4 regions of the Mesorhizobium sp. C399B genome follow, and region 2 is predicted to be linked to each of the others. Evidence: riboswitches for the same ligand, from Rfam matches in the RefSeq annotation. Region 2 holds a riboswitch; each other region holds the start of a gene.
The links. Region 2 has a riboswitch for cobalamin ahead of metE (5-methyltetrahydropteroyltriglutamate--homocysteine S-methyltransferase). Riboswitches for the same ligand answer to the same signal wherever they lie in the genome.
Positions count from the first base shown of each region.

Region 1: linked by a shared signal. The riboswitch ahead of NLY36_RS04210 (DUF1636 family protein) and the one ahead of metE (5-methyltetrahydropteroyltriglutamate--homocysteine S-methyltransferase) in region 2 are both predicted to bind cobalamin.
Region 3: linked by a shared signal. The riboswitch ahead of NLY36_RS18145 (aromatic ring-hydroxylating oxygenase subunit alpha) and the one ahead of metE (5-methyltetrahydropteroyltriglutamate--homocysteine S-methyltransferase) in region 2 are both predicted to bind cobalamin.
Region 4: linked by a shared signal. The riboswitch ahead of NLY36_RS03985 (CbtB domain-containing protein) and the one ahead of metE (5-methyltetrahydropteroyltriglutamate--homocysteine S-methyltransferase) in region 2 are both predicted to bind cobalamin.

Region 1 covers NZ_CP100472.1:863,052-867,248, forward strand. The annotation lists gene NLY36_RS04205 (winged helix-turn-helix domain-containing protein) at 1-1,142, shown strand, start outside; cobalamin riboswitch at 1,172-1,378, shown strand; gene NLY36_RS04210 (DUF1636 family protein) at 1,417-1,842, shown strand; gene cobW (cobalamin biosynthesis protein CobW) at 1,845-2,897, shown strand; gene cobN (cobaltochelatase subunit CobN) at 2,916-4,197, shown strand, end outside.
Region 2 covers NZ_CP100472.1:4,517,425-4,521,621, reverse strand. The annotation lists gene NLY36_RS21510 (alpha,alpha-trehalose-phosphate synthase (UDP-forming)) at 390-1,883, shown strand; cobalamin riboswitch at 2,452-2,653, shown strand; gene metE (5-methyltetrahydropteroyltriglutamate--homocysteine S-methyltransferase) at 2,773-4,197, shown strand, end outside.
Region 3 covers NZ_CP100472.1:3,763,197-3,767,393, forward strand. The annotation lists gene NLY36_RS18125 (ABC transporter ATP-binding protein) at 1-331, shown strand, start outside; gene NLY36_RS18130 (DUF680 domain-containing protein) at 405-638, opposite strand; gene NLY36_RS18135 (DUF680 domain-containing protein) at 709-912, opposite strand; gene NLY36_RS18140 (DUF680 domain-containing protein) at 979-1,185, opposite strand; cobalamin riboswitch at 1,685-1,886, shown strand; gene NLY36_RS18145 (aromatic ring-hydroxylating oxygenase subunit alpha) at 2,004-3,251, shown strand; gene NLY36_RS18150 (FAD-binding oxidoreductase) at 3,289-4,197, shown strand, end outside.
Region 4 covers NZ_CP100472.1:817,498-821,694, forward strand. The annotation lists gene cobO (cob(I)yrinic acid a,c-diamide adenosyltransferase) at 1-476, opposite strand, end outside; gene cobU (bifunctional adenosylcobinamide kinase/adenosylcobinamide-phosphate guanylyltransferase) at 476-988, opposite strand; gene NLY36_RS03980 (CbtA family protein) at 981-1,784, opposite strand; gene NLY36_RS03985 (CbtB domain-containing protein) at 1,800-1,979, opposite strand; cobalamin riboswitch at 2,016-2,211, opposite strand; gene NLY36_RS03990 (gamma-glutamylcyclotransferase) at 2,279-2,971, opposite strand; gene NLY36_RS03995 (aromatic ring-hydroxylating oxygenase subunit alpha) at 3,107-4,197, shown strand, end outside.

The DNA.
Region 1 (4,197 bases), 2.9 Mb from region 2:
TTCTCGATCCGCGCCCGGGCGGCACGCCCGATCGCCGCCACCTCGCCCGCGTGCTGTCGCGCACCGGCTTGCTGCAGATCGATTCCGTCAGCGCCGTGGTGCGCGCCCACTATATGCCGCTCTATTCGCGCCTCGGCCCCTACCCGCTGGCTTTGCTCGACAACGCCGCAGTCACCCGCAAGCGCACCGTATTCGAGTACTGGGCGCATGAGGCCTCTTTCCTGCCGGTCGAGACATACCCGTTGATGCGCTGGCGCATGCAGCGCGCTGAAAGCGGCGACGAAATGTATCTGGGCCTCGCCAAATGGGGCCGCGAGCACGCCGCCTATATCGAAGAGATCTACCGCGCGGTCGCCGAGCGCGGCCCGATTGCCGCTTCGGCACTGGAGGGACAGAAAGGTTCGGGCGGCTGGTGGGGCTGGAGCCACGCCAAGCACGCCTTCGAATGGCTCTTCTGGGCCGGACGCATCACCACGGCGCACCGCCGTGGCTTCGAGCGCTTCTACGACCTGCCCGAGCGCGTGCTGCCGCAGGCGATCCTCGACCTGCCGGTGCCGGCGGCCGAGGACGCGCACCGCGAATTGCTGCGCATTTCCGCCCGCGCCCACGGCATCGCGACGTCGGGTGACCTGCGCGACTATTTCCGCCTGTCGCCGGCCGATATGAAGGGCCGGCTGGAGGAACTGGTCGAGTTGGGCGAACTGCTGCCGGTGCGCGTCGAAGGCTGGGACAAACAGGCTTACCTCCACAAGGACGCCCGCCTGCCGCGCAAGATCGAGGCGCGTGCGCTGCTGGCGCCGTTCGACCCGGTCGTCTTCGAACGGTCGCGCTCGGAGCGCCTGTTCGATTTCCACTACCGCATCGAGATCTACACCCCGGCCGAAAAGCGCCAATACGGCTATTACGTCCTGCCCTTCCTGCTCGGCGACCGCATCGTGGGGCGCGTCGACCTCAGGGCCGACCGCCCGGCCAGCGTGCTTCGCGTCCACGCCGCGTACGCCGAGCCCGGCGCACCGCCGGAGACAGCTGCCCAGCTGCTCGAGGAATTGAAGCAGATGCAGGGCTGGCTTGGCCTTGAGCGCATCGAAGTGACGCCGGCCGGCAATTTGGGGAAGCCTTTGGCCGACATTGCCATGTCGTAGCCGTGCGTTGACACCGCTGCCTGCAAAAGCCTAAATCCGCTCCAGACGGTCCCCTGCCCGCAACGGCAAGGGCCAAGAGGGAATGCGGTGCGGGACGAAAAAATCCCAAATCCGCGGCTGTCCCCGCAACTGTAAGCGAAGAGCCAAGGCCGAAAGCCACTGGGTAACACCGGGAAGGCGGCTAACCAAGGCGATGACCCGCGAGCCAGGAGACCTGCCGTCTGAGACAAAGTATCCGATCGCCTGGCGGGTTTCCGGGCAAGGAGCACGGTTTTTGGACCAGAACAGCAGTTTTTCGGCTGGCACAACGGACATTGCGTCCGGCGACAACGACGCCCTGACCGGCGTGACCGTCATCGTCTGCGCCTCCTGCCGCGATGAGACCGGTTCCGACGCCCATCCGCGCGCCGGCGAATTGCTGGCTGAGGACACAGGCCGCGCCGCTGCCGGCGATATCCGGGTCCGCACCGCCGAATGTCTCGGCAATTGCAAGCGCCGCCTCAGCGCCGCGATCCTGCGCGATGGCTGCTGGAGCTATGTCTTCGGCGATCTGACCGCAACCAGCGGCGCCGACCTCGTTACCGGCGCAAAGCTCTTCGCGACTTCGGCCGACGGCCTCATCCCGTGGCGCGGCCGGCCCGATAGCCTCAAGCGCGGCCTCGTTGCCCGCATCCCACCCCTCGACATGCTGAAGGACTGACGATGAACGCTTCAAACCCGGCCGCCAACCTCTCCCGTGTTCCCTGCACTGTCGTTACAGGCTTCCTCGGCGCCGGCAAGACGACGCTGGTCCGCCATCTCCTGGAAAATGCCGGCGGCAAGCGCATCGCCATCATCGTCAACGAGTTCGGCGACATCGGCATCGACGGGGAAATCCTGAAAGGCTGCGGCATCGACACCTGCCCCGAGGAAAACATCGTCGAACTGGCCAATGGCTGCATCTGCTGTACAGTCGCCGACGATTTCGTGCCCGCCCTCGACAAGATCCTCGCGCTGACACCGAAGGTTGACCACATCCTGATCGAGACCTCGGGCCTGGCTCTGCCCAAGCCGCTGGTCCAGGCGTTCCAGTGGCCGAGCGTGAAGAGCCGGGTAACCGTCGACGGTGTCATCGCCGTGGTAGACGGCCCGGCGCTGGCCGAAGGCCGCGTCGCCAACGACATGGACGCTTTGCAGGCACAGCGCGCTCAGGACGAGACGCTCGACCATGACGATCCTGTCGAAGAAGTGTTCGAGGACCAGATCGCCTGCGCCGATTTGATCATCCTGTCGAAGAGCGATCTGATGGACGCCCCCGGTTCGGCCCGCGCCAACGCCATCATCAATGAACATTCCGCCCGCGCGGTAAAAATCGTGCCGACTGCGCATGGCAAGGTCGACCCGTCGGTGCTGCTTGGCCTCGGTCTCGCCGTCGAAGACGACATCGAGAACCGCAAGTCGCATCACGACGGCGCTTTCGATCATGAGCATGACGATTTCGACACCTTCATCGTCGACATCCCCTCGATCGCCAATCCCGACGACCTGGCCAAGCGCGTCGCCACCGCCGCCGAACAGGAAAACGTGTTGCGTGTAAAGGGCTTCGTCGATGTCGGCGGCAAGCCGATGCGGCTTTTGCTGCAGGCCGTCGGCCCGCGCGTCAATCATTACTATGACCGCGCCTGGGCGGCTGAGGACGACCGCCGCTCGCGTCTTGTCGTCATTGGCCTGAAAGGACTGAACCGCCCGGCGATCGAGCGTATACTCGCCGGCTGATCCAAACCACGAGCCGAAATGCATATACTCACCACCACATCCGCCTCGCTCGACGATCTCGCCGAGCCCGTCGATCTCGGGCAGACGCCGGCGGATATCGTGGCGCTGTCCTTCACCGACAGCGACCTCGCCGGCCTCGCGGCGGCGTGGAAGGCCGATGCCGCCCGCCTGCCGTCGATGCGGCTGGCGGCGCTGCGCGACCTGCGCCATCCCATGTCCGTGGACCTCTGGATCGACAGCGTCGCCCGCCACGCCAAGGTGATTTTGGTGCGCATCCTCGGCGGCTACGACTGGTGGCGCTATGGCTGCGACCAGCTTGCCGCGACTGCCCGTGCGAACGGCATCAAGCTGGCGCTGCTGCCGGGCGAGAGCCACGACGAGGATCTCAGGCTGATCGAAGCCTCGACGCTGCCGCGCGAGGATCTGGACGTCCTGCTTGGTTATTTCCGCGAGGGCGGACCGGAGAATATGGCAGCACTGATGCAGCGGCTGGCGGGGTTGGCTGGGCAGGATGCGGCGGCGGCTGAGCCGGTCAGCGTGCCGAAAGCTGGTTACTACGAGCCTGGCCGCGGCGTCGTAGGCAAGTTGGATTTTGCCGATGTCGGCGTTCCTTCACACCCCCCTCTGTCCTGCCGGACATCTCCCCCGCAAGGGGGGAGATCAGCCGGCGCGGACCTCGGCACTTTTTCTGCCCAGCCGATAATAGATTCCTCTGCAACATCCCCGATTGGCGAAAGCGTCGATGAGAGCACAATCTCCCCCCTTGCGGGGGAGATGTCCGGCAGGACAGAGGGGGGTGGGCGGGAACTCGGCGCAGACAACATCAACTCTCCCATTATCCCCATCCTCTTCTACCGCTCGATGCTGCTGGCCGCCGATGTCGCGCCAATCGATGCCCTCTTTGATGCACTCCGCCAGCGCGGCATGAGACCGGTCCCGATCTTCGTCTCCAGCCTCAAAGACCCGACCTCCCTGGCCTTCGTCGAAACCGCACTGGCCTCGCTCAACCCCGCCGCCATCATCACCGCAACCGCCTTCGCCTCCGGCGCCGAACCCGGCGTCCAAACCCTGTTCGACCGCGCCGGCGTGCCGGTCTTCCAGGTCATCGTCGCCACCACCCGCCGCGACGTCTGGGACAACAACCAGCGCGGCCTGGCGCCCGCCGACCTCGCCATGCATGTCGTGCTGCCCGAACTCGACGGCCGTATCCTTGCCGGCGCGATTTCCTTCAAGGGCGAGAGCGAGACCGACCCGGCGCTCGGCCACCGCGCTTTCGCCAACCGCCCGGAACCGGATCGCG
Region 2 (4,197 bases):
CACGGTCCGCTCGATCGCGTCGCCAGCTATTTTTCGCGATAAGCAGGTTCTTGAGGGCGCCGAAGCGGAAACACGACAATCCGTCGCCATTTGCTCCCACGCTCGTCAGATTCTCGTCAGCAGGGGGTGTGCCAATTTGGAATTCCAGTTGCTCCATCTGGGGGAAATATTCAACGGAGGCATGAAATGGATGCATTGAACAACGCCAACTCGCCGCGCCGGAACCTCACATGGCAAACTGGGGCTGTTCGCGAACTAATCACTTTTGAACAACCCATGAGAGACTTGCCACAGGAGCCAGAACAACAAGCCGAAGTTGGCCCGTCCCGTCCTGTTGTCTCAGCCGCAGACCAGCGCTTCAACACGGCGGCCCAGCAGCCACATAGGAGTTGCTTATCGCAATTTCCAATCGCGGTGCGACTGTCAATTCTGATCAGCCCAAGACAGGCGGGCTTTCGGCGGCCCTGGAGTGCGTTGTGGAGCGTTCCGGCGCGGTCTGGGTAGGTTTTTCCGAGCATCTGGGCGACGGCGATAAGCAACAGGTGCCCCTCGTACAGCGTGGCAACGGTCAAATCGGGTGGCTCGCTGGGCCGGCAGCGGACTATCCTCGGTACTATCAAGGTTTTGCAAATTCAATATTGTGGCCGGCGCTCCACTCGCTGCCGGACCGGATCTCAGGCTCGGAAGAGGATTATAAAAGTTATCGCGACGTCAATGCCTTCATGGCGCGCGCGGTGTCCGAATTGGGAGATAACGCAGTCTACTGGGTTCATGACTATCATTTCCTGCCGCTCGGCGCTGATTTGCACAGACTCGGTATTGACCGGCCGATCGGCCATTTCCTGCATACGCCATGGCCCGAGTCTGACACGATGGAGCGCGTGCCCAATTCTGGCGAGCTAATGAAATGTATGCTCGAGTATGATCTGCTCGGTTTCCAGACCGACCGTGATGTGAGCAATTTCCTCGCCTGTGTCCAATCTCATTTGGGGCTGGAGAGCAAGGACGGGGTCGTTTTCTCGGACCATGGCCAGACGCAATGCCAAAAGTTTCCTATAGGTATCGATCCGAAGCAATTCGAACAGTGTGCCGCAGATTCGCTTGAGGCGCAGAAAGCCTACATTTCGCAGTTGAAACTTGGCGGAGCAAAGCTAGTTATCGGCGTCGATCGGCTCGACTACACCAAGGGCATCGACAATCGGATTAAAGCTTTCGATCTGCTGGCAGTCGAGCCGCAACGTGTCTCGCTCTTGCAAATCGCAACTCCCTCACGTGGCGACATCCAAGCGTACAGCGAATATCGGCGCGACGTCGAAAGACTCGTCAATCAAGTCAACAACCGGCATGGCACGGACGAGTGGATGCCGATTATCTATGAGAACAGGTCGTTCACCCAAGCTGAGATAGCGGGTCTTTACAGAGCCGCGCGTGTTTGCGTTGTGACGCCGTTGCGCGATGGCATGAATCTTGTGGCGAAAGAATACATTGCTGCACAAGATCCGAGCGACCCTGGCGTTCTGGTGTTATCGAAGTTTGCCGGCGCGGCCGAAGACTTCGGCGAGGACGCCCTGCTGGTAAATCCGAGGCTCTCCGACGAGATAGCTACCGCGATCTCAAGAGCGGCCAGCATGCCGCGCGAAGAACGCATCCAACGCTGGCGGAGGATGATGGACAAACTTGAAGCGTATACGATCCACCATTGGTCAGCGGACTTCGTTCGGCAACTGGACAGCAGCCGGGTTAAGGTCCCTGCGGATCACTTCCACTATGTTGGCTTGGGCTGGATCAGCGAGGCCCAAATGCCTTCGTATCGGACCGAGCCAGAATTGCACACCGCGCTGACGCGTGCACTGGATAAAAACTGGGTCCTGCCGATCGTATGATGCAGAATATGAAGCACGCGAGCTTTGCCTGCATTTGCGCATCCCTCAATGCCGAGCGCTTGGAGAGAGAGATACTTATCCTGACCGCCTGAATGCGGCTTAAGCGGCTTATCGGGACCACAGTCGGGCTTTGCATCAGACCCTTGAGCCAGGCTCCGTCAGTGTGGTCTTTTGCCGCCGAGCGGAGTCATCACGATTGCCTAGTCACCCGTGATGACGACTGGCGTGCCAATTCCCCTCGGACCACGGTTTGGCGCTCACTCCGAGAAAACCGCTTCTACCACGCACGCACGGCTTGCGGCCGCATCGTTAAACATCGCCACCAATGCGATCTTCTGCATTCTAATGACGTTGTAACGCGCTTGAAGTCTTGTCCGAAATCCTTCATCGGCGACCTGCGAGGGATGTCGCAGCCCGACAGGGATCCATTAGTTGGACTATGGTGGCAGCGGAGCAGCGCCGCCAATGGGCGACTGAATATTTCACAATGTTAGACAAGCGTAAAAGCGAAATCACATAACGACATAAACATTTCGTTATGCGTCATTGACAAAAGAGCGGACTGCTGTGATTGTCTGCGTGTCGTGGTTCTCGCGTGCGGCGCTGCCGCAGCGGAGCTAAGAGGGAAGCCGGTGCAATGCCGGCGCTGCCCCCGCAACTGTTAGCGGCGAGCCAACCCCACTCATGTCACTGAGGCGAATACCCTCAGGAAGACGGGTAGAGGCTATGACCCCGCGAGCCAGGAGACCTGCCACGGCGAATTACGTCCACGGGCGGGGTGTCTCGGTGGCCGCTGCAAGCCGGCGTTCGTGCCGGCCTGCTAGCGCCTTCCTTGTCATCGACGCCCCAACCATCGGGGTATGACATGACTGACTCTCAGGAAATTCCTATAGCAACGCTCGGCGTGCCGCGCTTCGGTCGTCGGCGAGAACTGAAATTCGCGCTTGAAAGCTACTGGTCCGGAACATCGTCCGCTGGCGACCTTCTCACGACGTCGAAGGCGCTCCGTGCCGCTAGCTGGGAAGAGCAGCGCGATCGCGGCGTGTCGAAAATCCCGTCGAACGACTTCTCGCTTTACGACCATGTGCTCGACACCGGAGCCATGGTCGGGGCCGTTCCATCCCGTTACGGCTGGAATAGCGGCGAGGTCCCACTTGACATCTACTTCGCAATGGCGCGCGGCAACCAGGGTCAGACGGAGGATTGTGGACACGCTGGTCACCAGGAGGAGGCTCATGGACCTGGTGTAACCGCGATGGAAATGACCAAGTGGTTTGACACCAACTACCACTACATTGTGCCGGAACTCGATGATGATCAGACGTTCGCCCTCTCGTCATCGAAGCCGGTCGATTACTTCCTCGAGGCTAAAGCTCTCGGCATTCACACACGCCCAGTCATCCTTGGACCCATCACCTTCCTCAAGCTGGCGAAATCGCCTGCCGAGGGGTTCGGTCCCATCGCGCTCCTACCGCGGCTGCTGCCCGTTTACGAGCAAGTCCTGCAGAAGCTGAAGCTGTCGGGAGCCGACTGGGTGCAGATCGATGAGCCAGCGCTTGTCCTCGATCTGAACCCGAACGAACGAGCTGCGTTCGAATTCGCCTATGGCCAGCTGTCGAAAGCCGCGCCCGAGCTGAAGATCATGCTGGCTACGTATTTTGGGTCGCTGGGAGACAATCTCGAAACCGCGGTTTCTCTGCCCCTGGCCGGGCTGCATATTGATCTCGTGCGCGCTCCCGAGCAGCTGGAAACGGTGGGTCGGCTCGCTCCGAAGGATCTGGTGCTCTCGCTTGGCTTGATCGATGGCCGCAACGTCTGGCGTGCGAACCTGCCCGCCATTCTCGACCGCATCAAACCGATCGTCGCCGGCTGGCCCTTGGACCGCGTCGAGATCGCGCCTTCTTGCTCGATGCTGCATGTGCCGATTGATCTGCGCATGGAGACGGAACTCGACGCCGACATCAGGTCGTGGCTCGCCTTCGCGGCCCAGAAGACCGACGAGCTGGTCTTGCTGGCCCGGGCCCTGTCCCAAGGCAGGGATGCGGTGGCAGGCGCGTTGAAAGCGTCTGCCGAGGCTGCCGCCACGCGCGTGACATCCACGAGGATCCATGACCCGCTTGTTCAGGGGCGGATCGCTAGCATTGAGGACAGCGCGAAGCGACGAGAGAGCGCTTTTGGCGAGCGCTCCAGAGTCCAAGCCGGCTCACTCGGGCTGCCGCCGTTCCCGACGACGACCATCGGGTCCTTCCCGCAGACGCCGCAGGTACGCAAGGCGCGGGCCGCTCATGCGAAGGGCCAGCTGAGCTATGTCGAC
Region 3 (4,197 bases), 750 kb from region 2:
CCGCAAGGCAACGGTGCCGATCGCAACGCCGGCGTCAGCAAAGGGTGCGGCAGTCAGCTTCGGCGTGCGGCCGGAGGATCTGTCGGCCGCCACCGGCGCGGAATATCTTTTCGAGGGCGTGGTAGACTATGTCGAGCAACTCGGCGAGGTGCAGCTTGTCTATGTCGATATCGGCCGCGCTGACCTGCCGTTGGTGACCAAGCTGCCCGGCAATGTCGAGGTCAAGCGCGGGGCAAAGCTGCGGCTGACCGCGGATGCCGGGGACCTGCACATCTTCGACGCCGATGGGCACTCCTTCTCGCTCAAGCCGGTGGAAGTGAAGGCGGCTTGAGATAGCTGCGTCGTACAGGCATGAAAAAAGAGCGGCGGGCCAGGCCCGCCGCTCTTTTTTTAAGCTTCGGCTGTTAGTTGTTGCCGAACCGATCCCTGTCGCTGCTCTGAGGAACGAACTTCTGTTGGTCGTCCGACGAGTTCAGCAGCTTGTAGAGCGCCGAGTTGGTGCCGGTCGACGAAGTGCGGGTGGTGTCGACGGCAGCGGCCGGCTGGTTGGCGCCATTGGAGCCATAATTGTCGCTGCCGGCAAAGGCAGCGCTCGAAACAGCCAGAACGGCTGCGGCGGCGAGAACGATCTTCTTCATTTTAGTCTCCTGAATTTTTCTGATGCCGCCAGCTGCAGCGGATAAGCCCGCCACGTGCTGGAAACCGGCTTTAGCGGCCGAAAAGGTTACGGTCGGCACCGTGGGCAGGCGCCTGCTCGGCTGGAGCCGACTTCTCAACCGAAGCCGTATGGCCACTATCGGTCGACGTAATCGCAGGCTGGTTGGCGCCGTTCGAACCGTAGTTGTCGCTGCCGGCGAAAGCGCTGCCGGAGATGGCCAAAACGGCGGCGGCAGCAAGGATGATCTTTTTCATTTCAAATACTCCTGAATTTTTTGGGATCCCGAGAGCGACGGGTTAGCCGCCCTTCTTTGGTCGGGATCAGCGATTGCCGTAGAGGTCGCGGTCGGCGCCCTGAACGACAGGCTGCTTGTCAGCGTGCGCCGGCTTCTGAATGGAAGCCGTATACGAGCTGTCGACCGAGACGGCTGGCTGGTTCGCACCATTGGAACCGTAATTGTCGCTACCGGCGAAGGCGCTGCCGGTGATCGCCAAAACGGCTGCGGCAGTGAGGATGATCTTTTTCATTTTTAGTACTCCAGTTTGTCTGTCCGTCTAGCGGCGTGTCTTGGGAGGAATTCGCGTCGTTCGGACAGCCCCGATGTGGGAAAGCCATAGGCTGGTTTCCAATCACGAAGTTGTTCCGTGTGGACCACGGTCCTGCACCTTGAAATTGTGCCAGGAAGTTCCTCTATGGTCATTTATCGCATTGTTTTCAGTCGCTTATGCCGAACCGAGTGGTTCGCTCCGATGTCGGTTTCCGGGCCGTCGTTCACACCGTCCTGCACGCATTGTCAACAGAAACGAACCGTTCGGTTCGATTAGAGATTGCTAATAGTAACTTTTCGATACCGTTGAGCCCTTTTTGCCCCCGATCGAACTGGATCCGCAGCGATTCGAAACGGCGATGATGGCGTCGCAAGAAACGTCTCAGCTCTTTGACCGGCGGCGGGGGGCGTATGCCGCGCGTGTCGCGCCGCATGGATATGATGTCGCTTTCATGCCGACGTCGCGATCGCTGCCGTGATTAGATGATCGCATCTCAGGTGCCGCTTCGTGACGACGCAGCGGAGAATTGGGAAGCCGGTCAGAATCCGGCGCTGCCCCCGCAACGGTGGTGGAGTTGAAGTCGCAACGGGAGACCACTGGGCAAGAGCCTGGGAAGGTGTCGCGATGGTCCGCAAGGACAACTCCAGAGCCCGGAAACCAGCCCGAGATGCATAGACTCGACTGATCGCGGTGGGCGGTCAAGAGGTGGATAGTGCATGTCCGGCGCCGCGCCGGCCTGCGTCCGATCCTTCCTCCATCACCACCAAGTTCAGTCCTTAAACCACGAGGACAGAACTATGGATACGCGCAACGACATGCTGAGGCTCCTGAACGGCCGCAAGCAAGGCTTTTCGCTGGAACAGCCCTTCTACACCGACCCGGACTATTTCAAGCTCGACATGGAGCTTATCTGGTATCGCGACTGGCTGTTCATCGGCCATGATTGCGAACTGCCGAAGCCCGGCAGCTATATCACCGTGCAGATCGGCGATTATCCGGTGGTGCTGGTCCGCGACCAGAAGGGCAACATCAACGCCTTTCACAATTCCTGCCGCCATCGCGGCAGCCGTGTCTGCAACACTGAGAAGGGCATGGCGGCAAAGCTTGTCTGCCCCTATCACCAGTGGACCTACGAGCTTGACGGCCGGCTGCTGTTTGCCCGCCAGATGGCCGACGGTTTCGACAAGAGCCAGTTCGGCCTGAAGCCCGTCGCCTGCGAGAGCGTCGGCGGCTACATCTTCATCTGCCTGGCGAAAGAACCTGCCGACTTTGCGCCGATGCGCGCCATGATAGAGCCCTACCTCAAGCCGCACCGGCTGAATGAAGCCAAGGTCGCCTTCGAGAGCACCATCATCGAGAAGGGCAACTGGAAGCTGGTCTGGGAAAACAACCGCGAATGCTATCACTGCGCCGGCAATCATCCAGAGCTGTGCAAGACATTCCCCGAAGCGCCGACGGTGACCGGCGTGCAGGGCGCCGACAGCGATCCGGAGATGCTGGCGCACTGGGCGAAATGCGAGGCGGCGGGCCTGCCGAGCAAGTTCCGCATCGATCCGGCCGGGCAATACCGCGCCACCCGCGCGCCGCTGCTGCGCGATGCCGTCAGCTACACGATGTCCGGAAAGCGCGCGGTGACGAAGAACCTGTCCGACACTGTTGCCGCCGACCGCATCGGCACCTTGATGCACTACCACTATCCGACGACCTGGAACCACATACTGATCGACCATGCGGTCACCTTCCGGGTGCTGCCGATCAGCGCCACCGAAACCGCGGTGACGACCAAGTGGCTGGTGCACAAGGATGCGGTCGAGGGGGTCGACTACAACCTTGAGGAGCTCACCCATGTCTGGACCGAGACCAACGACCAGGACCGCCGCATCGTCGAGGAAAACGCCTTTGGCATCCTGTCTCCGGCCTATGAGCCCGGCCCCTATTCGGAGCTGCACGAGGGCGGCGTGATCCAGTTCGTCGAATGGTACGCGGCCTTCATCGGCCCGCGCCTTGCCGAAGGCGGCCGGCCGGCGCTACGCAGCGTCGCGTGAGCTGGAGCAGGCGAAGAGGGACCAGAGGATGAATGCGATGACGGATCTTGGGCTCTATCGCCATCTTGACCAGATGGCGCCGTGGAACGATAGGCTGCAGGTGCTGGAAGTGATCGGCGTCAGCGACGAGGCGCCCGACGTCAAGACCTTCACCTTCCGCTCCGACAACCAGACCTGGTTCCGCTACAAGCCGGGCCAGTTCCTGACGCTGGAACTGCCGACACCGGACGGGCCGCTGATGCGCACCTACACGCTGTCGTCGTCGCCATCGCGGCCGTTTTCGATCGCGGTGACGGTCAAGGCGCAGGCCGGCAGCATCGGCACGCGCTGGATGTTCGACCATCTGGTGCCCGGTTCGCATGTCAAGGCCTACGGACCGGCCGGCGACTTCTCGTTGCACAGCCACCCGGCGGCCAAATACCTGTTCATTTCCGCCGGCTCCGGCGTGACGCCGATGATGTCGATGCTGCGCTGGCTGAACGACTGCGCGCCATGGACCGATGTCGGTTTCGTCAACTGCGCGCGGCGTGCCGAAGAGATCATCTTCCGCAAGGAACTCGAACTGCTCGGCGGCCATATGCCCGGCCTGTCGCTCGGCTTCATGATCGAGGAACGTTCCAGCCGCGAAGGCTGGTACGGCCATATGGGCCGCATCGATGCGATCCGGCTGCCCTTGCTGGCTCCGGACTTCCGCGAGCGCGAAATCTTCTGCTGCGGCCCCGATCCGTTCATGCGCGCCGTGCGCGGCATGCTGGATGCCGCCGGCTTCGACATGACGAAATACCATCAGGAGAGCTTTGCCGCGCCTGTGGTGGAGGAAATTCCGGCGCCGTTTGCCTCCCCGGTCGAGGACGGCATCGCTGCACCTGTCGAAGCCGTGACGCCGATCCGCTTCTCGCTTTCGGAGGTCGACGCCGGCTGCGTCGCCGGCCAGACCGTGCTGCAG
Region 4 (4,197 bases), 2.9 Mb from region 2:
CGCCGCGCTTTCAGCGCCGCCACCACTCGGTCGAGATCGAGATAGTCGTAGCGTAGCGCGATGTTCAGTTCGTCCAGCACGACGAGGCTGATCGAGGGATCGGCGATCAGTTCCAGCGCCTTGGCCCAGGCGGCTTCGGCCGCCGCAATGTCGCGCTTCAGATCCTGCGTCTCCCAGGTGAAACCCTCGCCCATCGTGTGCCAGACGACACGGTCGCCGAACGCCGCGAAGGCGTCCTTTTCGCCGGTGTGCCATTTGCCCTTGATGAACTGGACGACGCCGACGCGCTTGCCATAGCCGAGCATGCGCAGCGCCAGCCCGAAGGCGGCCGTGGTCTTGCCCTTGCCGGGTCCGGTGTTGACGATCAGCAGCCCCTTCTCGACCGTCTTTTCCGCGACCTCGGCGTCCTGCACCGCCTTGCGTTTGGCCATCTTGGCGCGGTGGCGTTCTTCGTCTTTTGCGTCGATATCGGTCATCATTTCACCTTGAGCGGCAGCCCCGCCACCATCAGTAGCACCGTATCGGCAACCGCCGCGACCTGCTGGTTGAGACGGCCGGCGGCATCACGAAACCGGCGTGCGAGCGCATTGTCGGGCACGATGCCTTGCCCGACTTCGTTCGAGACAACGAGCCAGGGCCCGCGCGGCCGCGACAGCATGTCGGCTAGCCGCCGGCATTCCGCCTCGAGATCATGGTCGGAAAGCATATGATTGGTCAGCCACAGCGTCAGGCAGTCGACAAGCACCGGCTGGTTGTCCGGCAAAGCTTCGAGCGCGCCTGCAAGATCAAGCGGGGCATCGATGGTCGCCCATCCCTCGCCGCGGCGCGAGCGGTGCTGCGCGATGCGCTCGCGCATTTCGCCGTCATAGGCTTGCGCGGTGGCGATATAAGCCCATGGCGGCAGCAACGCCGTCGCCAAAGTTTCGGCATGCGCGCTCTTGCCGGAGCGCGCACCGCCGATGATGAAGGTCAAACTGCGATCAGGCAAAGCTGTCGCGCAGGCTGGTCGCGGTGCCGGCGAAGCGCGAGTGCACTATGCCGACAACTGCGCCGAGCACCAGCCAGAACACCAGATTGGTCAGCGTCACCGCCACCACGAACTGATGATGCAGGCCCTCCGGGATCGGCGTTACGAAACTGTCAGGCTGCGGCGCGCCGACAATATGCGGGGCGACGATCAGGAGGACGGCGAGCACGGTCAGGGGCGCCGACGTGCGGAAGGTAATAAGGGCAAGGCCGATCGCGGTTGCCATCACCGTTGCCCACCACCAGATCTGGCGCTGTATGAGATCGGCCGCCGGCATTGCCGGCAGTTCCGGCGGCAGGCCGAGTCCCGGCGCCAGCGCGAACACGGCAAAGCCCGCCAGACCCCAGAACACGCCCTGGCGCCAGCTGCCGATGCCGCCGGCGAACTCGGAAACCGCCACCAGGACCAGCGCGAAGCCGATGCCGGTGACGATATTGGCGACGACACTGAAGGCGAAACGCTCGAAGCCGTCGGCCGGCGCCCAGCCTTCGTCCTCCGCCGGCGCGGCTGCTTCAGCCGGTGCTGCGCTGCTCACCGCATTTTCCGCCGGCGCGGCGGTGCTCATGGCATCGGGGTCCGCAGCGTTGGCGGCGGGCGCCGCGGCATGCTGATGCTCATGGCCGCCACCAGCCTTTTCGTAGACCTCCGCCTTGAGGATCAGCGGCACGGTGGCGTAGGCCTGCATGCAGGCGAGAGCGACACCGGCCACGAGCCCTGCGATCGCCGCGATGAACACGACGTTGCGAAACAGGTTCATGATGTCAGATCCTCGTCAGTGGCAGGGAAACGCCATCGAATGGCGATAGTCGTGCGCCGCATTGTGGACCGCATCGATGTGCGAGAAACCGACAACGCCGACGACGAAAATGCCCAGAAACGCGCTAAGCACGAGCTGCATGAAGCGCGACTGCGAGGAGACGGAAGCGCCGAGGGAGACGGAAGCGGTATTCATATCTTGTCCTTTCGCCCTCCACCCGAGGGCATCGAAGTCAGTTCCCTGTCGCCGGCAGGTCTCCTGGCTCGCGGATCAGCGCCCTTCCCCACCTTCCCGAAGAAAAAATCCCCAGTGGCTTGGAGAGGACTACCGCACACAGTTGCGGGGGCAGCCACGGCATTGGGCAACAAGTCAGCCCTCACCGCATTCCCTCTTGGTCCCTAACGGAACCGACGACATGCATGACTATAGGCTGAAACGGTCGCATCCGGCAAACCAAATTCCGCCGGCCAACAGCGCGAATGCGCCATGCGGCGTTACGGGTTCAACGCGGTGATCCGCTCGGCAACCAGCCGCTGCAGCCGCCACAGATGGCGATCGTGAATGCCGCGCTCTTCAAGGTTTTTCACCGTGTTGTAGAGATAGTCGGCGCCCGACCCCCAGTGCCCGCAGGACGTTGCCAGCCTTTCGACGACCTTGCCCTCGTCGAGCGGTCCGGAATAGGTCAGGCCGTTGCGGTTGATGACGAAGGCCAATGCCCTGAGCGGTCCGGCCTCGCTTGCAAGCTTGAGCATGCGCGGCCGGTAGCTTGTCGGCTTCAGCGTGACTTCGCGCCGGAAAAGCCGGCCCAACTGCTCGCGCCGGTTATTGCCGGTCAGCCGAAAGGCGACGCCCTTGCATTGTCCGCCACGGTCCAGCGCCATCATCAGGCCGGGGCTGTCCTTGGTGCCGCGCCAGCGCGTCATGTTCATGCAAAAGGACCGATGCCAGCCGCGCGCCAGCGCAACGCGGTCCTCGACATAATCTATTTCCGGTTTCCAGATCAGCGATCCATAGCCGAACAGCCATAGCGGTTCGCTGTCCGGGAGTTCGACCTGCAATTCATCCAGCAGCGCGTCATAGTCGGCTTCATCGAGATGCATCGCGTCCGGATCCGGCCCGGGGTCCCTGATCTCGCGCCAGCAGCGCGCGACCAGCTCCGGCGTAAGCGACATCTGTCGTGCGGCCACTTCCGAATCCCCCCAATTTCCGAATGTCCCGTGTCCACGACATGATTATGCGCCGCGCCTGCAACCGGCAATGCGGCACTCTGATTGACAAACGATTTGCCGGGGTGTCGGCTGACGCTTCATAGGAAGCCAGCCATGCATCCCAGCCCGAGCGAGCGCGACCCCTATAACGGCCTGAGCCGGGCCGAACCGACGCTACCGTCGTCGGCCTATTGGGATAGCGAGGCTTACCAGCGCGATCTCGACGCCATCTGGCACAAAAGCTGGCTGCTCGTCTGCCGCGAGGCCGACCTCGCCCAGCCGCTGGCGTTCCGGACATTCCGCGTCGGCACGCAGGAAATCGTCATTCTGCGGGACGAGACCGGCGAGTTGCGCGCCTTCCACAACACTTGCCGGCATCGCGGCTCGCAGCTTTGCCAGAAAAGCGAGGGCCGGCTGAAAGCGCGGCTCATCACGTGCCCCTACCACGCCTGGTCCTACTCGCTGCGCGGCGATCTCGTGCGCGTTCCCTCGAAATCGCTGCCAGATGGTTTCGACAAGGCAGATCATCCGCTCTACCGGGTGGCGCTGTCGGTGTGGCGCGGTTTTGTCTTTGTGAACCTTCAGCAGGCTGCGGCCGGCTCCGCCGGGACCTCCTTCGATCCCGCATCCGGCGACCTCGCCAACTGGCCGCTGGAAACGCTGGTATCAGGCCATGTCCTGCGCAAGGTGATGAACTGCAACTGGAAGATCTTCTGGGAAAACTTCAACGAGTGCCTGCATTGCCCGGGCGTCCACAAGGACCTGTCTCGGCTGGTGCCGATATACGGCCGCGGCCTGATGAGCCGGCACGACGACCCCGACTGGGTCCGCCATGCCGACAATGACGCGCCGGAGTTTTCGGGTGGCCTGCGCGCCGGCGCCGAGACCTGGTCGCGCGACGGACATGCCCATGGCCCGGTCTTACCGGGCCTGACGCCAGCCGAGCGTGCGGCCGGACAGACCTATGCCACCAGCCTGCCCTCGATGTTCATCGTCGGCCATGTCGATTATGTCAGGACGGTGCGACTGATGCCGCTCGGTCCCGAACAGACCGAACTCACCGCCGAATGGCTGTTCGCGCCCGAGGCGCTGGCTGAGACCGACATCGACAATGTCGTCGCCTTCGGCACCCAGGTGCTGGAGGAGGATGCCGCGATCTGCGAGATCAATCAGAAAGGCCTGCGCTCGATGCGCCACCAGGCCGG